Regions from separate parts of the Mesorhizobium sp. WSM2240 genome, predicted to be linked through region 1. Evidence: predicted binding sites of a transcription regulator. Region 1 holds the regulator's gene; each other region holds the start of a gene.
What was found. Region 1 encodes PhoB, which activates phosphate uptake and scavenging genes when phosphate is short. Its sites were predicted from a motif close to TGTCATNNANCTGTCAT; they were not measured.
Positions count from the first base shown of each region.

Region 2: ABVK50_RS09165 (glycerophosphodiester phosphodiesterase family protein) is a predicted target of PhoB. The motif match lies at 3,306-3,322, and genes of this name have one in related genera.
Region 3: ABVK50_RS24375 (NAD-glutamate dehydrogenase) is a predicted target of PhoB. The motif match lies at 3,241-3,257, and genes of this name have one in related genera.
Region 4: phnF (phosphonate metabolism transcriptional regulator PhnF) is a predicted target of PhoB. The motif match lies at 2,177-2,193, and genes of this name have one in related genera.

Region 1 covers NZ_CP159253.1:4,579,555-4,585,339, reverse strand. Annotated here, with positions in the region: gene pstA (phosphate ABC transporter permease PstA) at 1-70, shown strand, start outside; gene pstB (phosphate ABC transporter ATP-binding protein PstB) at 108-923, shown strand; gene phoU (phosphate signaling complex protein PhoU) at 946-1,653, shown strand; gene phoB (phosphate regulon transcriptional regulator PhoB) at 1,678-2,367, shown strand; gene ABVK50_RS22670 (ROK family protein) at 2,374-3,615, opposite strand; gene ABVK50_RS22665 (hypothetical protein) at 3,593-3,763, opposite strand; gene xylF (D-xylose ABC transporter substrate-binding protein) at 3,794-4,837, shown strand; gene ABVK50_RS22655 (sugar ABC transporter permease) at 4,947-5,785, shown strand, end outside.
Region 2 covers NZ_CP159253.1:1,911,255-1,917,039, forward strand. Annotated here, with positions in the region: gene ABVK50_RS09145 (COX15/CtaA family protein) at 1-408, shown strand, start outside; gene ABVK50_RS09150 (aminoglycoside phosphotransferase family protein) at 405-1,235, opposite strand; gene argC (N-acetyl-gamma-glutamyl-phosphate reductase) at 1,236-2,174, opposite strand; gene speB (agmatinase) at 2,195-3,190, opposite strand; gene ABVK50_RS09165 (glycerophosphodiester phosphodiesterase family protein) at 3,372-4,412, shown strand; gene rpsI (30S ribosomal protein S9) at 4,509-4,985, opposite strand; gene rplM (50S ribosomal protein L13) at 4,987-5,451, opposite strand; gene ABVK50_RS09180 (PaaI family thioesterase) at 5,689-5,785, opposite strand, start outside.
Region 3 covers NZ_CP159253.1:4,907,526-4,913,310, forward strand. Annotated here, with positions in the region: gene ABVK50_RS24375 (NAD-glutamate dehydrogenase) at 1-3,143, opposite strand, end outside; gene ABVK50_RS24380 (peroxidase-related enzyme) at 3,261-3,824, shown strand; gene glmM (phosphoglucosamine mutase) at 3,974-5,326, shown strand; gene ABVK50_RS24390 (outer membrane beta-barrel protein) at 5,520-5,785, shown strand, end outside.
Region 4 covers NZ_CP159253.1:4,683,816-4,689,600, reverse strand. Annotated here, with positions in the region: gene ABVK50_RS23280 (carbon-phosphorus lyase complex subunit PhnI) at 1-1,020, opposite strand, end outside; gene phnH (phosphonate C-P lyase system protein PhnH) at 1,022-1,633, opposite strand; gene phnG (phosphonate C-P lyase system protein PhnG) at 1,633-2,103, opposite strand; gene phnF (phosphonate metabolism transcriptional regulator PhnF) at 2,205-2,957, shown strand; gene pdxY (pyridoxal kinase PdxY) at 2,965-3,849, opposite strand; gene ABVK50_RS23255 (hypothetical protein) at 3,856-4,107, opposite strand; gene ABVK50_RS23250 (LemA family protein) at 4,260-4,898, shown strand; gene ABVK50_RS23245 (YgcG family protein) at 4,960-5,772, shown strand; gene ABVK50_RS23240 (TPM domain-containing protein) at 5,773-5,785, shown strand, end outside.

The DNA.
Region 1 (5,785 bases):
CCTCGGCTTTCTTTTCGTGATGAACGCAATGGCCATATTCCTTAGGCAGCGCTTTCAGCGCCGCTGGTAAAAGAGGTAAGAAATTCGATGGCAATGGAGCTAAAGGAATGAACATCATGACCGAAACAGCCATCGAGCAGAAGGTCCGTGCCGGCTCGACCCCGCCAGCGGTGAAAATGAGAGGCGACGGTGTCGATGTGCATTATGGCGAGAAGCAAGCGCTTTTCGGCGTAAGCCTCGACATTCCCCAGAACCAGGTGACGGCGCTGATCGGCCCGTCCGGCTGCGGCAAGTCGACCTTCCTGCGCTGTCTCAACCGGATGAACGACACCATCGATATCGCACGGGTGTCGGGCAAGATCACGCTCGACGGTGAGGATGTCTATGATCCGAAGATCGACGTGGTCGAACTGCGCGCCCGCGTCGGCATGGTGTTCCAGAAGCCCAATCCGTTTCCGAAGTCGATCTATGAGAACATCGCCTACGGACCGCGCATCCACGGCCTGGCGAAGAACAAGTCGGAACTGGACGGGATCGTTGAATCGAGCCTGAAGAAAGCCGGCCTGTTCAACGAAGTGAAGGACCGCCTCTCCGAATCCGGCACCGGCCTTTCCGGCGGCCAGCAGCAGCGCCTGTGCATCGCGCGCGCCATCGCCGTTTCGCCCGAGGTGATCCTCATGGACGAGCCGTGCTCGGCGCTCGATCCGATCGCCACGGCCAGGGTCGAGGAATTGATCGACGAATTGCGCGAGAATTACACGATCGTCATCGTCACCCATTCGATGCAGCAGGCGGCCCGCGTCTCGCAGCGCACCGCGATGTTTCACCTCGGCTATCTCGTCGAAGAGGACGCGACCGAAAAGATGTTCACGAATCCCGACGACAAACGGACGCAAGACTATATCACCGGCCGGTTCGGCTGAGTGCCAAGGCGAGGACCATAGAATGGGTGAGCACACCGTTGCCTCTTTCGACGAGGAACTTGGGCATGTCGACCGTCTGATCCGTGACATGGGCGATCTTGCCGGCGCGATGGTCGGCGCATCTATCCGGGCGCTTCTGGCGTCCGACAACGCGCTGGCGCAGCGGGTCATATCCGACGACGCGATCATGGATGCCAGACAGCGCGAACTCGACGACCGCGCCATCACGCTGATCGCAAAGCGCCAGCCGATGGCGCAGGATCTGCGCGCGGTGCTCGGCGCCATTCGTATGGCGGGAGACCTCGAGCGCATCGGCGATCTCGCCAAGAACATCGCCAAGCGCGTCAGCGCGGTCGGCCAGAGTGCGACGCCGCGCGACTTGTCGCACAGCATCGACGCCATGGCTCAGTTGGTGCTCGTGCAGGTCCAGGCGGTGGTCGACAAATACGTCGCTCGCGAACCGCAGGCTTTGCAGGCGCTACGCGCAGACGACGAGAAGATCGACGTGAAATACACGGCGGTATTCCGCGAACTGCTGACCTATATGATGGAAGACCCGCGCAACATTACCGCCTGCACGCATCTTCTGTTCTGCGCCAAGAACCTCGAGCGGATCGGCGACCACGTCACCAACATCGCGGAGAACGCTTATTTCGTCATGACCGGCTCGCAATTGCCTTCCAACCGGCCGAAGTTCGACGAGACCACGCAGACGGTGTCGGCCGAATAGGCAATTGTCATTGGGATTTCATCGATGATCGCTCCGAAAATCATGGTTGTGGAAGACGAGGAGCCGCTGGGCGTGCTCCTGCGCTACAATCTGGAATCCGAAGGTTACCAGGTCGAGATCGTGGCGCGCGGCGACGAGGCCGAGATAAGGCTGCAGGAGAACGTGCCCGACCTGCTGGTGCTGGATTGGATGCTGCCGGCGCTTTCGGGCATCGAATTGTGTCGCCGGCTAAGGATGCGGCCGGAAACCGAGCGCCTGCCGATAATCATGCTGACCGCGCGCGGCGAGGAAAGCGACCGCGTCAGGGGCCTCGCCACCGGCGCCGACGATTATCTGGTCAAGCCGTTCTCGACGCCCGAATTCATGGCGCGCGTCAAGGCGCTGCTGCGGCGGGCAAAGCCGGAAGTGCTGTCCAGCGTGCTCAAGGTCGGCGATATCGTGCTCGACCGCGAGGCGCACCGGGTCTACCGCAAGAAGAGCGAGGTCAAGCTCGGGCCGACCGAATTCCGGCTGCTGGAATTCATGATGCGGCATCCGGGCCGTGTTTTCTCGCGCGGGCAATTGCTCGACAATGTCTGGGGCGAGACGATCTATATCGACGAACGCACCGTCGACGTGCATGTCGGGCGGCTGCGCAAGGCGGTCAACACCGGCCGCATGCCGGATGTCATCCGCACCATTCGCGGCGCCGGCTACGCCATTCGCGAGGAATAGCGCGCTTTAGGCCAGTTCGCGCGCCTTCGCAGACGTCTCGGCCGGCGCACCGGTAGCGAAGATTTCCTGGTCGATGAAGGTCAGCGCGCGCATGGCGCAGCCTTCGCGGATCAGCGGCACCTCGTCCGGTTCCACCGCGAAGGAGATCGCGCCCGAGTGCTGGCCACCGGCTGTCCTGGCGATCGCCTCGCGCAGATGCGGCTCGATCAGGTCGAAGGCGGCGGCGCCGATGCCGACGACCGCCACCGGCGCTGGGTCGATGAGCGCGAACAGGCTGCCGAGGCCAAAGCCGATCGCCTCGCCAGCCTTGCGGAACGCCTCGCGCTCCGACCCCTCCTTCGCGCGGGCGGCGGCTGCCAGCGCCTTCATATCGGCATCGCTGATGTCGGCCACCGGCTCCTCGTCTTCGCTCGACTGGCGGGCGGCGCGCCAGATCGCGTAATTGCCGGCATAGGCCTCGACGCAGCCGCGACGCCCGCACCGGCAAAGCGCGCCGTCGGGACGGTGGATCATGTGGCCGAACTCGCCGCCGGAGGATTGCGTGCCGGTGAACAGCTCGCCCTTCAGCACCAGCCCCATGCCAATGCCGTGCGAAAGCAGTATGGCGATGAAATTGTCGCGGTAGCGCTCGGGATCGCGCCATTTCAGCGCCTCGGCGATCATATTGCAGTCGTTCTCTACGGTCACTGGAATATCGAACGCGCCTTCGAGACGGTCTGCGAAAGCGATGCCGGCATGCGGCGTGATCGGCGACCACAGCATTGTGCGCCGTCCGGCGTCGGTCGTGCCTTGCACGGCGAGGACCGTACGCATGATGCGCCTACCGGCCGCCTCATTCAGCCGCCGCTGCACCATGGCCAGGCATTCGCCTATCAGCTCTTCCTCGGGCAGGGTCAGTGTCGACAGCTTGCGCTGCTCGCTGGTGACCGTCTCCCCGGCATAATCGACGACCGCCACAGAGAGAAAGTTCAGCGCCACGACGATTGTAACGACGGCCGCCGCTTCCGGCTTCAGCGCGAGCGCGACCTGCGGCCGTCCGCGCTTCAGCGAAACCGTCTCGCCGCTTTTGGTCTCGGCCAGAATCCCTTCCTCGATCAGGTCGGATGAGATCGCCGAGATTGTGGAGTGGCTGAGGCCGGTGGCGCGGGCTATCTCGGTGCGCGATGGCTGGAAGGCACGGCGCACGGCCGTGATGACCATTGCGCGGTTGCGCTTGCGCAAATCGTCATGGCGAATTCCAACCGACATCTTTCAGCATTCCTCCCGCGGCAACCCGATGGACCTTCCCTTTCAGCATGGGGGCCGTCAACAGCGCCGCAAGAATATTGACAGAAGTCGCCGCATGCGTCATTCTTTTTTTCGAGGCTCGAAAAAAAGGGCTTCGGACGAAGTTCATTTGCGCCTCCGGGCGCGCAGGGAGGAAATCATGAAAAGATTTGCAACCGCCATTCTGGCGGGTGTGGCGATGACCGTATCGCTGGCGGCAGTGGCCGAGGCGAAGGACAAGATCATCGGCGTATCCTGGTCCAATTTCCAGGAAGAGCGCTGGAAGACGGACGAGGCTGCGATCAAGGCTGCCCTCGAGGCGGCCGGCGACAAGTACATTTCGGCCGATGCGCAATCCAATCCGAGCAAGCAGCTAACCGACGTGGAAAGCCTGATCAGCCAGGGCGCCAACGCGCTGATCATCCTGGCGCAGGATTCGAGCGCGATTGCCCCTGCCGTCGAGAAGGCTGTCGCCGAGGGCATTCCGGTGGTCGGCTACGACCGCCTGATCGAAAACAAGGACGCTTTCTATCTGACCTTCGACAACAAGGAAGTCGGCCGCCTGCAGGCCAGGGAAGTGTTCAAGGTGCAGCCGGAAGGCAACTACGTCTTCATCAAGGGTTCGGCCTCCGACCCGAACGCCGATTTCCTGTTCGACGGCCAGATGGAAGTGCTCAAGGAAGCAATCGATGCCGGCAAGATCAAGAATGTTGGCGAGGCCTATACCGATGGCTGGCTGCCCGCCAACGCGCAGAAGAATATGGAGCAGTTCCTGACCGCCAACAACAACGAGGTCGACGCGGTCGTCGCCTCCAATGACGGCACGGCCGGCGGCGCAATCGCCGCGCTTTCGGCGCAGGGCCTGGCAGGCACGGTTCCGGTTTCGGGGCAGGACGGCGACCATGCCGCGCTGAACCGCATCGCGCTCGGCACGCAGACCGTCTCGGTCTGGAAGGACTCGCGCGAACTCGGCAAGGCCGCGGCTGAAATCGCTTCGCAGCTCGCCGATGGCACGGCCATGGATGCGATCCCGAATGTCGTCAAGTTCAGCGGCGGCCCCGCCGGCGTCGAGATGAACTCGGTGTTCCTGGCGCCCGTCGCCATCACCAAGGACAACCTGAACGTCGTCATCGACGCGGGGTGGGTCACCAAGGAAGTGGTCTGCCAGGGTGTCGGCGCCGGTACAGTGCCGGCCTGCGACTGAGCTTCGAGAAACAAGTCGACGCCGCGGTTTGACGAAAACCGCGGCGTTTCGTTAAGCTGAAAATTGTCCGGTGATCCGCGCGAGACGGCATGCCGGCGGGAGGAATGTCATGACCGAGGTGACCTCGACTGCGCAGGCGGACCGCGCCCGCGCGTCCGAGATTGGGCCTGTTGCCCGCTTCCTCAGGGCGACCGAACTCGACACGCGCATGCTCGGCATGATCGGCGCGTTGCTGATCATCTGGGTCGGCTTCCATTTCCTCTCGGGCGGTCTGTTCCTGACGCCGCGCAATCTGTGGAACCTGTCGGTCCAGTCCTCGTCCATCGCGGTCATGGCCACCGGCATGGTGCTGGTGATCGTCACCCGCAACATCGACCTGTCGATCGGCTCGGCGCTGGGGCTGATCGGCATGATCATGGGCGTGGTCCAGGCCGAACTCCTGCCGCAGGTCATGGGAATTCCGCTTGGCAGCCCGTCCATCTGGATCCTGGCGCTCATCTCGGGCCTGCTGGTCGGCCTCGCCATTGGCGGGTTCCAGGGCTTCCTGATCGCCTATCTTGGCATTCCCGCCTTCATCGTCACGCTGGGCGGGCTTCTCGTGTGGCGCGGCGCGGCCTGGTGGGTCACCAGCGGCCGCACGGTAGCGCCGATGGACGCGACGTTCAGGCTGATCGGCGGCGGGCCGCAGGGATCGATCGGCGCTACCGCGAGTTGGGCGGTCGGCATTGTTGCCTGCATCGCTTTCGTGCTCCTGCTCCTCGTCGCCCGTTCGCGGCGCAAGCGCTTCCGCTTTCCGCTGCGTCCGGTCTGGGCCGAAGGCTTCATCGGCACAATCGCCTGCGCGGCGATACTCGGCGCGGTCTGGATCGCCAACTCCTATCCCTGGCCGATCGGCATCGTCAGGCGCTATGCCGAGGCGAACAACCTCGAGCTTCCCGAAGGCGGCCT
Region 2 (5,785 bases), 2.7 Mb from region 1:
CTCGACGGCGGCATGAGCTACAACACCTGGCCGCTGATGGACGGAAGGCTCATGCCCGGCGACATGTTCATCCTGGAGCCCTGGTGGCGCAATTTCTTCGAAAACCCGAAGACAGTGCAGTTCGTCCATCGCCTTGGAGCCTACATCGTATTTGTCGCAGCGCTCTGGCACATGATTTCCGTGCGCCGCCGCGAGCCCGGAACGACGCATGCCCGCCGGGCGCTGGTGCTGTTCCATCTGGTGCTGGCGCAGGCCCTGATCGGCATCGCCACGCTGGTCATGCAGGTGCCGATGCACTGGGCGCTGCTCCACCAGGGTTTCGCGCTGATCGTACTCGGCTTCGCCGCCGCCCACTGGCGCGGCACGAAAGGCGCCTATCCGCTGCCGGGCGAAGCGGTCAGGAATTAGCTCGCGCCGCGTATCGCTGCCGCGATCGACAGTTCGCGGCGCTCGTCTACTTCGTTGCGGTCCTCGCCATGCCACGCCGCCGACAGGCAGCCATAGGCGACAGCATGGTCGAGAATGGAGCGGACGTCCTGTCCGAGCGTGCGAGCGAAAATTTCGGCCATGGAGGCGATGCGGTTCGGGTCCAGGCAAAGATCGTCGCGATCGAGCGGGTTGTAGAACATATTTGCGGCGTCGAAGCCCGGATCGCCCAGCACGCCTTTCGGGTCGATCGCCAGCCAGCCGCGCGGGCCGTGCATGATATTTTCGTGGTGCAGGTCGCCATGCAAGGGACGGACGTCGCGCGGATCGGCGAGCAGCCTCTCCGCGAGCGTGGCCGCCTCGACGTAGAAGCCATCCCGGCCTGCGTCGCGATCGGCCTTCGCTCGTTGGAACAGGCTCTTAAAACGCTCCCGGAGCGGCTGCAGGTCGCCGGGAATAGGAAGGTCTGACGGCGCGAAGAGCCGCGCCATCACTTCCGCTGCGATCTCGGTGGCGACGCTGTCACCATATGTGTTGAGGTCGTCGACCAGATGCCGCTCGCCGGCGTATTCGAGCAGCATCTTATTGCTGTCGAAGCCGAGCAGCTTTACCGCGCCGTCGCCGTTCCGCCAGGACAGGAAATGCGCCCCGCGCAACTCGTCCTCGACGTCGTCGAAGGGCTTCAGATCCTTGACCACGGCGGGCTTGCCGTCGTCCAGCCGCACCTTCCAGATGCGGCTGCTGAAGGTCTGGGCAATAAGGATAGGATCGCTGACGTTCCAGCGCGCTGGAAAGGCAGGCTGATCCATTCAGTGCTTGAGGCCCAGCATAATATCCATGTTCTGGACTGCGGCGCCGGAAGCGCCCTTGCCGAGATTGTCGAGCAGCGCGACCAGATTGACCTGCCCCTGGCCTTCGGTGCCGAAGACGTAGAGCTTCATCAAATCGGTGTCGTTGAGTTCCGTCGGGTCGAGGCGCGTGAGCTTCGCGCTTTCCGCCAGCGGTACGACCTGTACGATCTCCTGGCCGGCATAATGCGCTTCAAGCGTCGCGTGGATCTCGCCCAGCGACGCTACGCCGTTGAGGTCGGACAAATGCAGTGGCGCCTGCACGATCATGCCCTGCGCGAAGCGGCCCACGCTCGGCGAGAAGATTGGCCGGCGTTCGAGCAGCCCGTGCTTCTGCATTTCGGGCACGTGCTTGTGCTGCAGCGTGAGGCCGTAGAGGAAATGCGGCGCCGCGACATAGTCGTCGCGCGAGGCGTCTTCCATCTGCGCGATCATCTGCTTGCCGCCGCCCGTATAGCCGGACACGGCGTTGACCGTGATCGGATGATCGGCAGACAGAATGCCGGCCGCCACCAGCGGGCGGATCAGCGCGATCGCGCCGGTCGGATAGCAGCCAGGATTGGCGACCAGCCGCGCCTCGGCGATCTTGTCGCGCTGTTCAGAATCCAGTTCGGCGAAGCCGTAGGCCCAGTCGGGATGGACGCGGAACGCCGTCGACGTGTCGATGACACGGGTCGAATTGTGGCCTTCGAGGATGGCGACCGCCTCTCGCGAGGCGTCGTCGGGCAGGCACAGCATGGCGATGTCGGCCGATTTCAGGAAATCGGCGCGCATGTCCATGTTGCGCCGCTCCGCTTCCGGAATCGACAGAATGTCCAGGTCGGCGCGGCGGGCGAGGCGGGCGCGGATCTGCAGTCCCGTCGTGCCGTGTTCGCCGTCGATGAAGATCTTTGGTTTCATGCCTGCCGTTCCGTGCAAATCTAGATGTCGCTGCCGTGGTTCACAGCAGTATTGTTGTTCAGCGCCTCGAGCCTGGCCTTACGCTCCGCCAGCAGCCCGATATAGTACAGCGCCACCGACGCGCCGGCGATCGCGGTAATATCGGCATGGTCGTAGGCTGGCGCAACCTCTACGACATCTGCACCGACAATGTCGATCTGCGTCATCTGCCGCAACACCGAAAGAATCTTGGCCGAGGAGGGCCCGCCGGCGACCGGCGTGCCGGTGCCGGGCGCATAGGCGGGGTCCAGGCAGTCTATATCGAAGGTCACATAGGTCTTCCTGCCGCCGGTACGCTCGGCGATGGCGTAGGCGATATCGGCCGCGCGCATTTCCTCGATCTCGTAGCCGTGCAAGATCTTGATCCCGAATGTATCGGGCGCATGGGTGCGCACGCCGATCTGGATCGAGCGGTCGGGATCGATGATGCCATCGCGCACCGCGCGCGCGACGAAGGAGCCGTGGTCGATGCGCTTGCCGTCGTCGAACCAGGTGTCCTGATGGGCATCGAACTGCACCAGCGCCAGCGGCCCGTGCAGCGCCGCATGCGCCTTGAGCAGCGGCCAGGTGACGAAATGATCGCCGCCAAGCGTCAGCAGGAAAGCGCCTGAGGAGATCAGCCTTGCGGCCTCGCGCTCGATGGTCTTCGGCGTCTTTTGATGGTTGCCGTAGTCGAGCAGGCAGTCGCCATAGTCGACGACGCCGAGCTTGTCGAACAGGTCGAGATGGAAGGGATATTGCGGATCGTTGTCGAAGATCGCCGACGCGCGGCGGATCGCCTGCGGCCCGAAACGCGATCCAGGCCTGTTGCTCACTGCGGCGTCGAACGGAATGCCCCAGACCACGACGTCCGCGCCTGTCACGTTTTTCGTGTAGCGGCGGCGCATGAAGGAAAGCCCGCCGGCATAGGTCGGATCGCTCGCGGCGCCGGTATTTCCGCGCGCGGTGAAGGCGTGATCGATCGATCTGGCTGGCATCGTGCGGGGTTCCCCTCTGTTTTGCGGAGGCAAGCTATTGGCCGGATATGACGCAGGTGCAACCAAAAAGACGGCCCATCGCGCGCAACCGGCAGTTTCGGCAGGGTTTCGCCGCCTTCATTTGCCTGTCATGACCGGCCGCTAATCCGTCGCTCGACCATTCGGCCACGGAGCGAATCGCATGCGCATCATTTCCCTGAGCGCGCTCATTCTCGGACTTCTGGCGGCCCAACCCGCCGCCGCTGAAGGCCCGCGGATGCGGCAGATCATTGATCGGCTCGAAAACGCCAATCAGTGGCGCGACCATGTGATGATCGTCGCTCATCGCGGCGGCTGGAAGGAAGGCGGAAAGATCCGCAACGCCGAAAACTCGGTCGCGGGCGTCAAGCGCTCGATCGAACTCGGCGTCGAGATCGTCGAACTCGACGTGCAAAAGTCGAAGGACGGCGAGTACATCGTCCTGCATGACAGCTGGCTCGACCGCACCACGACCTGCAAGGGCAGGGCGGTCGAGAGGACGCTGGCCGAGCTGAAGGGCTGCCGGCTGGTGGTGGAAGGAACCGGCGAGGTCACGGCCGAAAGCGTGCCGGCGCTGCGCAACATGTTCGCCGTCACAAAAGGCCGCGTGATGGTCAACATCGACAACAAGATGGAAGTCGAGGAGCTTGCCGGCGTCGCCGAAATCGCTCGGGAGATGGGCATGGCCGACCAGGTCATCATCAAGCACAATCTCTGGAATTCCGAGAAGCTCGGCGCGATGACGAAAACAATGACCGCGATCGGCGAGGGTGTCCGCTTCATGCCGATCATCGCGGATGATGCGGTCGACGATATCAGCTTCATCGAAAAGGTGGGCCGGACGTTTTCGGCCGATGTCATCGAGATGATCGCATGGCGCGGCGAAGGCCAAAGCATGCCCGAGAATGGCGGCGCGCTGTTCAGCGCCCGCAGCCGGGCCGTGTCGGCGCGCGGCGACTGGCATCTCTGGGTGAACACCTTCACCATCGTCAACAAGCCGGGCGGCTATCTCGCGGGCGGGCGCGGCGACGAACTGGTGCAGGCGAACTATCCGCAGGAGACGTTCGGCTTCTGGGCCGAGCAGGGCGCGACGATCATCCAGACCGACGAACCCAAAGCGGCGATCGAATGGCTGGAGAAGAACGGCTACCGCGTTCCCTATGCCGAGCGGATCGAGCCCGCCGACACCGCCAGCATCAACTGATCGCAGAATCGAGCGCGGCAACCCTCGAAGGACGCACTGAGCAGAAATAACAAGGCCGCCCGGAGGCGGCCTTGTTGCAGTCGAAAATGATCGCGTTTAGCGCTTCGAGAACTGGAAGCTGCGGCGGGCCTTCGCCTTGCCGTACTTCTTGCGCTCGACGGTGCGGCTGTCGCGGGTCAGGAAGCCGCCCTTCTTGAGCACGCCGCGCAGGCCGGGCTCGTAGTAGGTCAGCGCCTTGGAGATGCCGTGGCGAACCGCGCCGGCCTGGCCCGAAAGGCCGCCGCCGATGACGGTGGCGACGATGTCGAACTGGCCTTCACGGGCTGCCGCGACGATCGGCTGCTTCAGGATCATCTGCAGAACCGGCCGCGCGAAATAAGCCGCGAATTCCTTGTCGTTGACGACGATCTTGCCGGAGCCGGGCTTCACCCAGACGCGGGCGATGGCGTCCTTGCGCTTCCCGGTGGCGTAGGCGCGGCCCTGCTTGTCCAGCTTCTGGACATAGACGGGCGCGGCCGGCTGCGCGGTCGGGGCGACCGTGCCGAGATCGGCGAGCGAGTTGAGATCGGCCATATCAGGAAACCTTCTTGTTCTTGCCGTTCAGCGCGGCGACGTCGAGTGTCTCGGGCTGCTGGGCGACGTGAGGATGGTCGGCGCCGGCATAGACGCGGAGATTCTTCATCTGGCGGCGGCCGAGCGGGCCGCGGGGGATCATGCGCTCCACGGCCTTTTCAAGCACGCGCTCGGGGAAGCGGCCTTCGAGCAGCTGGCGCGCGGTGCGCTCCTTGATGCCGCCGGGATGGCCGGTGTGCCAGTAATACACCTTGTCGGTGTACTTCTTGCCGGTGAACACGACCTTGTCGGCGTTGATGATGATGACATTGTCGCCATCGTCGACATGGGGCGTGAAGGAGGGCTTGTGCTTGCCGCGGAGACGGTTGGCGACGACGGTGGCGAGACGGCCGACGACGAGACCCTCGGCGTCGATCAGCACCCACTTCTTCACCACGTCCGCAGGCTTCTGCGAAAAGGTTTTCATGGATTTTGCTTTCTTACAGGGACCTTCCGGAGAAGGCGTTTCTTGTTGCTTGGATTTGGAGGAACGGCTTTTCCGGTCCGCCAAAAAGAAACCGCGGCCGGTGGGCCGCTGTTTCGTGACGGCTTATAGGGGAGGGCGATGGTGACGTCAAGCCGCGAAAAGCGGATAGAGAAGCAATAACACTCATAAAAACAACACTTTAAGGTGAAGGTATTATTTTACCGCAAAGCTTGATCGTCATAGACCGGTGCGCTTCGGCGGGATCGAATAGGTTCCGGTCGCGTGCGCCACCGTCTGGCCTTCCGGCCCCGCGACGATGTCTATCTCGAACATC
Region 3 (5,785 bases), 330 kb from region 1:
GATTTCTGCGCCCTCGACACGATGATGCCGCCAGACGAGAGCTTCGACTTGTCGTAGTCCTGCCAGCTCGAGCGCGGCAGGTCGAACACGCGCCTGCGCTCAGCCATCGACACTGCCGGATCCGGATCCGGATCGATGAAGATGTCGCGGTGGTCGAAGGCGGCGATCAACCGCGTCTGCTTGGAAAGCAGCATGCCGTTGCCGAACACGTCGCCCGACATGTCGCCGACGCCGACGACCGTGAAGGGCTGCGCTTGGATATCCCGGTTCATCTCGCGGAAATGCCGCTTCACCGCTTCCCACGCGCCCTTGGCGGTGATGCCCATCTTCTTGTGGTCGTAGCCCGCCGAGCCGCCCGAGGCGAAGGCGTCGTCGAGCCAGAAGTCGTGCGCCTGGCTGATCGCGTTGGCTGTATCGGAGAAGGTGGCAGTGCCCTTGTCGGCGGCCACCACGAAATACGGATCGTCGCTGTCGCGCCTGACCACTCCCTCAGGCGGCACGACCTTGTCGCCGTCGAGGTTGTCGGTAATCGAGAGCAGGCTGGAGACGAAGTTGATGTAGGCACTCTTGCCAGCCTCGAACACGGCCTCGCGGGTTCCGCCGACAGGCGAGCGCTTCGGGAAGAAGCCGCCCTTGGCGCCCACCGGCACGATCACCGCATTCTTGACCTGCTGCGCCTTCACCAGGCCCAGCACTTCGGTGCGGTAATCCTGCGCCCGGTCAGACCAGCGCAGGCCACCGCGCGCCACCGGACCGAACCGCAGATGCACGCCTTCGACTTCCGACCCATAGACGAAGATCTCGCGCCATGGCCGCGGCTCCGGCAGGCCGTCCACCGCCCTCGAATCGAGCTTGATCGCCAGCGACTGCCCTCTTTCCTTCGTTCCGGATACGAAATGATTGGTGCGCAGCGAAGATTCGACGAGGTTGAGATAGCGCCTGATGATCGTGTCGTCGTCGATGTTGGGCACATCCTCCAGCGCATCCTTGATCTTGGCCTTCAGGTGCTTTGCCGTCACAGCGCCGTCTTTTTGCGCTGCCGGATCGAACAGCGCGACGAACATCTGGTAAAGGCCGCGCGCTATCTCGGGATAGCGGTTGAGCACGGCCGCGATGAAGTCCTGGCTTTGCGGTATTCCGGCCTGCTGCAGATAGCGGCCATAGGCGCGCAGGATGATGATCTCGTTCGACCACAGGCCGGCGGTCTGGGCGAGCGCATTGAAGCCGTCATTGTCGGCGTCGCCGCGCCACACCGACAAGAACACGTCCTCGAACAGCTTACCGCCGTCGGAGAGGTCGATCGGCCGTCCGAACACATTCTCCAGTTCCATGTCGTGCACGAACACCAGCCCGGTTTCGCGGTCGCCAACCTCGAAGGTGCGCTCGCTGATGACCCGGAAGCCGATATTCTCCAGCACCGGCACTCGGCGAGACAGCGCCACCGGCGCGCCGAAATGGTAGATCTTCAGCGCCGCCTGCTCCGACCGCTGGTCGGCATGGCGGTAATAGTCGATGGCGATCGGGTTGTCGGCATCGAGCCTGGCGATGCGGCCCGCATCGACCAACGCCTCGGCCGGGGAGAAGCTGCCGCGGTAGCTTTCCGGGAATTTCGCGGCGATCGCGGCCAGACCCGGGCCGGCGCCAGACGCCTCCGTCGCCTCGCGCAGGGCATCCTCCCAGGTGCGGACGATGTCGCGGATCGCCGCCTCGATCGTCTTGGGATCGACCTTCGGGGTCTTTCCTCCGGAGCGGCCTATGATGAAATGTACCCGCGCCAGGCCCCCTTCCGGGAAGGCCGGATAGTAGGCGGACAGCCGCCCCTCGAATACCGTTTTCAGATAATCGCCTATGCGGACGCGCGCCCGGCTGTCGTAGCGGTCGCGCGGCACGAACACCAGGACCGAGACGAAGCGGTCGAACTGGTCGACCCGCACCAGGGCGCGCACACGCGGCCGCTCGACCAGTCCCAGGATCGCCTCGGCATGCTTGCGCAGCGTCGGCACCGTTATCTGGAACAGTTCGTCGCGCGGATAGGATTCCAGCACGTTGATCAGCGCCTTGCCCGAATGATCGCCCGGGTCGAAGCCCGACCTGGCGATTACCGCCTGCGCCTTGGAGCGGAGATAGGGGATCTTCATCACCGAGCGCGTATAGGCGGTCGAGGTGAACAGGCCGACGATGCGCAGTTCGCCCGAAAGCGCGCCCTTCTTGTCGTAAGTCTTGACGCCGATATAGTCGAGATAGATGCGGCGATGGACGGCCGACTTGGCGTTGGCCTTCGTCACGATCAGCGGATCGGGTCCGTGCAGGAAGACGCGGATTTCCGGCGTCGTCGTCGCGCCTTCGATCTCGCGCCGCAGCACCATCACGTCCGGGTCGTGCAATATGCCGAGGCCGGGGCTGGCCGCCCGCTCCAGCGTGCCGCTCTTCTCTCCGCCTTTGTAGCGGAACTCGCGCATGCCGAGGAAAGTGAAATTGTCGTCGCGCAGCCATTCGAGGAAGGCGATAGCCTCCGTCACTGCTTCCTTGTCGAGCGGGATCGGCGCATAGCGGAAGTCCGAGATCGCCTGGTCGAGCCGCGCCAGCATCGGCTTCCAGTCGTTGACCGCCGCGCGAACTTGGCCGAGCACCCGCGCCAGCCGGTCGTGCAAGCCTTTCGCCTCATCGTTGGAAAGCCTGCCGATGTGGACGTGAATGACGCTGAGCCTGTCGGCGCCGTGATCCTTGGCCGAACCGCCGTCTCCGACGATTTCCTCGACGCCGTGCTTGCCGTGCCTGACCACGATGACCGGATGGGTTACCAGCGCCGGCTCGCCGGCGGTCTCCGTGATCTCGCCCAGCACCGAGTCGAACAGGAACGGCATGTTGTCGTTCACGACGGTTATGACGGTGATCGGCCGCCCGTCGCGCACGACGCCTGCCCCGCTGTCGATGGCGATGACACTTTCGCCCTTGCGATGCTTCGTAACCGCGCGATACGCAAGCTCGGCCGCCTTTGCGAGCATCTCGGGCTCATAAGCGGCGACGTCTTCTGCGGGGGTGCGGGCCAGCAGGTAGTCCGCCAGTTGTGACGGGCCGTCGCTTGCTTTTGGGAGTGAGTGAGGTTTTCTGGCTACCGCTTTGGACTTGGCGCTGGGTGCCATGATGCTTAAACCTCCCCCGGTCCCATGCTTTTGCGGCTATCGTAGCAGATCAACCGCATTTGGCGACACGGGCATAGATGCAAAATGCGAACTTCGCATGAAAGGGAGATGACAGCCATGAACGGACGCATCCATGCACTGGACCTGCCCGCCGCCGAATTGAGTGAGGCGACGAAGGCCTATTTCGTCAAATGCGAAGAGAAGCTCGGGCTGGTACCCAACGTGCTGCTCTCCTATGCTTTCGACGAGAAGAAGCTGCGCGCCTTCACCGATACCTACAACGATCTGATGCTCGGCGATTCCGGCCTTTCGAAGCTCGAGCGCGAGATGATCGCGGTCGTCGTCTCTTCGATCAACCACTGCTACTACTGCCTTACAGCGCATGGCGCGGCGGTACGCCAACTGTCCGGCGACCCGGCGCTGGGCGAGATGATGGTGATGAATTATCGCGCGGCAGATCTTTCGCCGCGCCAAAAGGCGATGCTGGATTTTTCCGCCAAACTCACGGAACACCCGGCAAAAATCGAGGAAAGCGACCGCGCCGCCTTACGCGAGGCCGGCTTTTCCGACCGCGACATCTGGGATATCGCTTCCACCGCCGCCTTCTTCAACATGTCGAACCGTGTCGCCGCAGCGATCGACATGCGGCCGAATACCGAATACCACAAGATGGCGCGGTGAGAACCTAGCCTGACTGCCAGGCTAGGCGCCGGGAAAGCGAAACCATTTCTAAGCATTCGTAACAGATACTCACACAAAGTGATGTCGGAACGATGTGTTATTGTGTCAAATGAATGACTGCGTAAACACGCGCGGGGAAGTTACGTAAAATGACGAGACGATATTTCGGAACGGATGGGATCCGGGGACGGGCCAACAAATTTCCGATGACAGCCGAGGTTGCGATGAAGGTCGGCATGGCTGCCGGCCTCTCGTTCCAGCGCGGCAACCACCGCCATCGCGTCGTGCTCGGCAAGGACACGCGGCTGTCAGGCTATATGATCGAGAACGCGCTGGTCGCGGGCTTCTGTGCCGCCGGCATGGATGTGTTCCTGCTGGGACCGATCCCGACGCCGGCCGTCGCCATGCTGTCGCGGTCGCTGCGCGCCGATATCGGCGTGATGATCTCGGCCTCGCACAATCCGTATTACGATAACGGCATCAAGCTGTTCGGCCCCGACGGCTACAAGCTGTCGGACGAGATCGAAATGCGCATCGAGGCGCTGCTCGACCAGGATGTCGACATTTCGCTGGCCGACGCCGACGGGCTCGGGCGCGCCAAGCGCGTCGACGGCGTGCATGACCGCTACATCGAGTTCGCCAAGCGTACGTTGCCGCGATCGATGTCGCTGGCCGGCCTGCGCATCGTGATCGATTGCGCCAATGGGGCCGCCTACAAGGTGGCGCCGGCAGCGCTTTGGGAGCTCGGCGCCGAGGTCATCACCATCAACAATGAGCCGAACGGCTTCAATATCAACGAGGAATGCGGTTCGACGCACCCGGTCGGCCTTACCAAGAAGGTGCATGAGGTGCGCGCCGACATCGGCATAGCGCTCGATGGCGACGCCGACCGCATGGTTATCGTCGATGAGAATGGTGAGGTCGTCGACGGCGACCAGATCATGGCGCTGATTGCGGAATCCTGGCACCAGAGCGGTCGTCTGGCCGGCGGCGGCATCGTCGCAACCGTCATGTCCAATCTCGGTCTCGAACGCTTCCTCGGCCAAGCCGGCCTGCAATTGCATCGCACCCAGGTAGGCGACCGCTACGTGGTCGAGCACATGCGCGCTCATGGGCTGAATGTCGGCGGCGAGCAGTCCGGCCATATCGTGCTGTCGGATTTCTCCACCACCGGCGACGGGCTGGTGTCGGCTCTGCAGGTACTTGCCTGCATCAAGCGTCAGAACAAGCCGGTCAGCGAGATCTGCAAAAAGTTCGAACCGGTGCCGCAACTCCTGAAGAACGTACGCTTTGCCGGCGGCAAGCCCCTGGAGGCGCCCCCAGTAAAGGCCGCGATCGAGGATGCGCGCAACCGACTCGGCAAATCCGGCCGCCTGGTTATCCGGCCTTCCGGCACCGAGCCGCTGATCCGGGTCATGGCCGAGGGCGACGACCAGAAGCTGGTCGAGACGGTGGTGAATGACATTGTCGGCATCATCGCCGACATCAAGACCGCCGCCTGACCGAACCTCTTTTTGGCATTAAAAGGCCCGCTGATCGGCGGGCCTTTTCATTTGTGCCTGCCGCAATCAATTGCGCGATCGTGGTTAAGCAACAGGGTTAAGCACGCCTTAACCTTTGCGTTTCATTATCCAAACCCGAGTTCAATCTCTTTCGGGCGCATTCGCGCCGCGAGGATTCGCAGGGGTAGGGAATATGCACGATTTCGCAAAAACAATTCTTGCGGCCATCATCGTGGCCGGGGCGGCGGCGCCCGCAATGGCGGCCGATCTCTATGAACCGCCGATCATCGAAGTGCCCGCGCCGGTCTATGGCGGCTGGTACATTCGCGGCCATATCGGCATGAGCAACCAGCGTTTCGACGGACTGGATTCCAGCCTATACGACAACCCGACCATCTCTGATTTCGGCTGGTACGACGAAGGCGGCTTCGCCTCTGCGCCGCTGTTTGGCGCCGGCAT
Region 4 (5,785 bases), 100 kb from region 1:
GGCCTGGAAGTCGACATAGTGGGGTAGCTTCAGATGCTCGACGAAGCCGGTCGCCTGGACATTGTCGGAATGCGAGATGACGAACTCCTCGTCCTGCGCGGCGGCGACATCCTCGCCGAATTCGCGGGCGCGCAGAGCCCGGTCGCAGAGCGACATCGCCATCGCCTTGCGCTCGGATTGGCCGAAGACCAGGCCGTAGCCGCGGGTGAATTGAGGCGGCGCCTTGGCCGAGCCCTTGAACTGGTTGACCATCTGGCATTCTGTGACCCGGATGCGTCCCAGAGTTACCGGAAACGGCAACTCCGGCACGTCGAGTTCCAGCTCGACCTCGCCGATGCGTATTTCGCCGACAAAGGGATGGCTGCGGCCATAGCCGCGCTGCGTCGAATAGCCGAGCGCCAGCAGAAAGCCCTCGTCGCCGCGCGACAGCGCCTGCAGGCGGATGTCGCGCTCCATCGGAAATTCCAGCGGCTCGCGCGTGATGTCGCCGGTAACGTGGCCGTCGGGCAGATTGCCGTCCGGCTCAATCAGGCCTTCATGCGCCAGAATCTCGGAGACGCGCGGCATGGGCTCGGGAGCGGTGTCGCGCCGCTCTGGCTCGGCGACATCCGCGCCGCCGGCCAGTTCCGGATCAAGCAGGCGGTGCGTGTAGTCGAATGTCGGGCCAAGCAACTGCCCGCCCGGAAGGTCCTTGTAGGTCGCCGAGACGCGGCGCTCGACCTCCATGACCGCCGTGTCGATCGGGCGCGTATAGCCGAAGCGCGGCAGCGTCGTGCGGTAGGCGCGCACCAGGAAGATCGCCTCGATCATGTCGCCCCGCGCCTGCATGACGGCAAGGGCGGCAAGCTCCCTGTCGTAGAGCGAGCCCTCCGCCATCACCCGGTCGACGCCCAGTCCAAGCTGTTCGACGATCTGGTCGAGCCGCAGCGCCGGCACGTTGCGGTCGCCGCGCCTGCGGTCGGCGAGCAGCGCATGCGCATTGGCGATCGCGGCTTCGCCGCCCTTCACGGCCACATACATGTCAGGCCTCCATCGTCTTGATGCAGGTGGTGCGCGGCAGGCAGGCGACATGCTCCGGCGCCGCCAGGATCACATCGACGCCACGCGGGAAACGACCGTGGTTCTGCTTCCACTGCTCGACGAAGTGGCGCGGCAGCGGCGTCGGCGAGATTGTCGCCTCGGTCTCGATGCCCGGACCTTCGAGGTGCAGCGGGGGCCCGGATGTCAGGCTGCCTACGGCAAGGATCAGCGTTGCCGAGCGGTCGGGATATTCCTGCGTGCCTTGTCCGAAATTCTCCAGCGCGATCAGCTCGGCCGGGTCGCAGACCAGCGCGAAATGCGCTTCCGCCGGATTGTGCGCGAGAGGCGCGCCGGTGTGGAAGCCGAGCCAGGTCTTCACCGCATCCGACGCCTGCAATGCTGCGTCGAGCCAGAGCGGCGTGTCGTGGTCGCACAAAGTCAGCGCCACCGCGGCTGCCGTGGACGTCAGCGGGGCAGGCGGTGAGGCGGAGCGGCCGATCGGCTGCACCGTTCCCGGCCGGGCCATGGCGTCCATGACCGCGCGGAACACCGACTGCGCATCGAATACAGGATCGGCAAAACCGCCGTCGATCGATTGGCCGAGCATGTCCATCAATCCTCTCCGCGCACCATGGTGAAGAAGTCGACCTTGGTGGCCGCCGTCTCCGTGCGGCGTTTCTCGTCGGCGCCCGCTTGCGCAGCCTTGAGCGGCGCGATGATCTTCTCCTCGATCTCGGCGCGGCGGGCGGGGTTCTGCCAAAGCGCGTCGGCGATTGCCGAAATCCTCGCCTTCTCCTTGTCGCGGCCAAGTGCATAAGCATGGCCGACCTCGCCGCCGGGCAGCCGCACCGTCGCCCGCGTCACCGTCGCCTCGCCGAAATTGAACGGTGCGCCGGCGCCGCCGATGCGTCCGCGCACCGTCACCAGCCCGGTTTCCGGGCCGCGCAGCGCCTGCGCATCCGTCTCGATGCCTGCCGCATCCCAGAGCCGCCTGATCTCGCCGGCCGAGGCCATCGCCAGGGCGGCCATTGCACCCTTGCGCTCCGCGTTCCGTTCCGCTTCTTCCCGCCTGCCGTTCTTCATGAGCCTGCGCCTGCTTACTTGTCTATTGTTCTATACAACCAAACAAATTATAGCTGGCTTCTAGCGCGTGTCCATGACGTGTGCGTGACAGGAGAGAGAAATTGATCGGAACCGGACTCGAGCGGGAGGTGACGCGCAGGAGCGGCGTCGCGCTTTGGCGCCAGATCGCCGACCAGATCAGGCAGGCGATCGGCTCGGGCGTGCTGGGCGCCGATGGCCGGCTGCCGCCGGAACTGGCGCTGTCGGAACGCTTCGGCGTCAATCGCCATACGGTGCGCAGCGCTATCGCGGCGCTGGTTCAGGAAGGCGTATTGCGAGCCGAGCAAGGCCGCGGGACGTTCGTCGAAAGCCGCAAGCGCCTCTCTTATCCGATCGCCGCTCGCACCCGTTTTTCCGAAGGCCTGGAAGGCCAGGCGCGCGATCGCCGCAGCAATCTTCTGTACCACGCGATCGAACCTGCGAGCAGCCAGGTGGCCGAGGCGCTGGACCTGCCGCAGGGCGCGCCGGTGCTGCGGCTGGAGACCATGGGAGAGGCCGACGGCCGGCCGGTGTCGCGGGCGACGAGCTTTTTCGACGCGAGCCGTTTTGCCGGTTTCGAAAATTCGTTCGCCCGGAGCGGCTCCATCACCGCCGCCCTCCAGGAATTTGGCGTCTCCGACTATGTCCGCCGCTCGACGCTCGTCTCTGCGCGGCATGCCGACTCCGCCGACCTTGCGGATCTGCGCCTGTCGCCGGGCGCGATCGTGCTGGTGACGGTCGCGATCAACGAAACCCTCGACGGCTCGCCGCTGCAGTTCTCCGAAACGCGCTTCGCCGCCGACCGCGTCGAACTTTCGGTTTCGGGTCAGGCCTGACCCGTCTTTATGCCCGCCGATCCCGCCCCGGATGCATCAGATGACGCAACTGGACCATGGCCATAGGGTGCGAGAGGCTTTGCGCGTCGGTCTCGAGTTGCAACTCGTCGCCGCCGCGCTTCGCCGTGCGCGCCAGAATCTCGTAGACGGCGGCGGTGGTCGACTGCAGCGCCTTGGCCGCAGGCTGGCCGTCGAGCAGCCGCGCCAGGAACACGGCGGCGGTGAGGTCGCCGAGCCCGTTCGGCGGCTGTTCTATGATCCGGTGCTCGGCGAGCAGCGCCGCTGACTGGGTCAGGAGCAGATTGCCGATGCCGCCGGTCATCATCGCCGGCGCTGACGTGACCAGCATCGTCGCCGGCCCGGCCTCGTTGGCCGCCGCGATCACCGAGCGCATGTCGTCGAGTTTCGTGCCCGCCATCCATTCCAGCTCATAGCGGTTCGGCGTGGCGATGTCGGCGATCGGCACCAGCACGTCGCGCAGCGCACGGGCCAGCGGCTCGGCGACGTAGAGCCCGCCTGCGTCGCCCATGATCGGGTCGCAGATATAGATGGCGCGGGGGTTCCTTGCGCGTACCGCCTGGACCAGCGAGGCCACAGCCTGTGCCTGGTCGACATTGCCGAGATAACCCGACAGCACGCCGGCGACTTCGCCCAGCCACGGCGCCTGCTCGAGGTCCTTCATCAATGCCGCAAATTGTTCCGGATCCGGCACGATCCTTGTAGCGCGGCCGTGACCCGGGTGCCAGGGCAGGATGACTGTCGGTACGGCCCACACCGGATAGCCCAGCGTCTCGAGCGCAAAGACCGCTGCGCGATTGCCCACGGAACCGCGGGCGACATGACTGGAAACGACGATGACCGCGCGTGGCGCGTCAGCTTCAACCGAATTCATCCGACCCTATCCGCGCACCACGAAAATCACCAGCCAGACGATCAGGCCGATTGTCACGACCAGCCCAATAGCACGTCCGATGCGCGTTCCCCAATATTCGACTGGATCGGCGGGGTCGGCATCCGCGGCCGTCAAATGGTCCCGCGTTCGCTGAGCGGTGCGCGAGACCAGCGGCGGGGTGCTCGAATCGGCCTCGCGCGCGATGCGGTCTAGAATGCGCCGCGATTCGATGTCCCTGTCGGGTTCCTTGCCTGCCACTGAAGCGCCCTTTGTGCCGCCGGGACTCTAGCGCGTTCCGGCGGGCGGGCACAGTGATCAACGCATGGTCCAGCATATGTTGGGGCCAGCCATTCCTTTGGCCCGGCAATGTGGTAACTGTTCACCATTCTGTGATGACCCAAGGAGTTTCCATGCTCGCCCAGCGCCTCTTTTCCCCTTCCGTTTTTCGCAGTTTCCGGGCCGTGCTGGTCCTGGCTCTCTTCCTGCCTGCGCTGTCGGCCTGCGGCTTCAACACCATTCCGACGGCCGAGGAGCAGGCAAAGGCGGCGTGGAGCGAGGTGCTCAACCAGTATCAGCGGCGCGCCGATCTCATTCCGAACCTGGTCGAGACAGTGAAGGGCTACGCCGCCCACGAAAGGGAGGTGCTGCAGTCAGTCGTCGAAGCAAGGGCCAAGGCCACCCAGACCACGCTTTCGCCTGAAGCGCTCGAGGATCCCGAGGCGTTCAGGGCTTTCCAGCAAAGCCAGGCCGGGCTCACCGGCGCGCTGTCGCGGCTGCTCGCCGTGGTCGAGAACTATCCCGACCTGAAGGCAAACCAGAACTTCCTGGCTCTGCAGGCACAACTCGAAGGCACTGAAAACCGCATCGCGGTCGCCCGCCGCGACTACATCGAGGCAGTCCGGGTCTACAACACCTCGCTTCGGACCTTCCCGTCTCTGCTCTGGGCAAAGTTCTGGTTCACCGACAACGAACCGTTCCAGAATTTCACCGTGGCGGAAGACAAGATCGAGACGCCGAAGGTGGATTTCGGCGCCCAGCAGGGCGGGTAGTCTGTCAGCGGCCAACGTGAACAAGTCAGCTTTGCAAAGCTCTGGACAGAGGGGGGCAACGTTGGGCGCAGGCCTGACGCTTCTGGCAGCTCTGTCTTTCCTGCTCTTCTCCCCGCTGGCAGCCCTTGCCGCCGAACTGCCCGCGCTCACCGGCCGCGTGGTCGACAATGCCGACCTGATGAGCGCGGCCGAAGAGACGGAACTGACGGAAAAGCTCGCCGCCTTCGAGCAAAAATCCTCCGACCAGATCGTCGTCGCCACCATCGACAGCCTCGATGGCGAGGCGATCGAGCCCTTTGCCAACCGGCTGTTTCGCGCCTGGCGGCTCGGCCAGGCCGGCGAGGACAATGGCATTCTGCTCATCGTCGCCAAGTCGGACCGCAAGATGCGCATCGAGGTAGGCTATGGCCTCGAAGGAACGCTGACCGATCTGCATTCGAAGCTGATCATCGAAAACACCATGGTCCCCGCCTTCCGGGCCGGCGAATTTGCGGGCGGCATCAACGGGGCCGTCGACGACATCATCATGGTGCTGGAGGGCAACGCCGCCGAACTGGAAGCGCGCGCCGAGCGCAACCAGCAAACCGGCGACGAATTTCCCGATCTGGTGGTCGTCCTGTTCTTCATCGTCTGGGGAACGCTGTTCTTCGGCGGCTTCGCCATGGCGTTCCTGGCTCCGGTTTTCGGCAGGAAGATCGGACCGGGCCGCTACCGTTGGCTCGGAATGAATATTTCTCTTGGTGGCGGCTCTTCCGGCGGGGGCTATTCGAGCGGCTCGTCCGGAGGCGGCTGGTCGTCAGGTAGCAGCGGAGGCGGTGGGTTTTCCGGCGGCGGCGGCTCGTCGGGCGGCGGCGGTTCTTCGGGGAGTTGGTAGATGCGCAACAGGT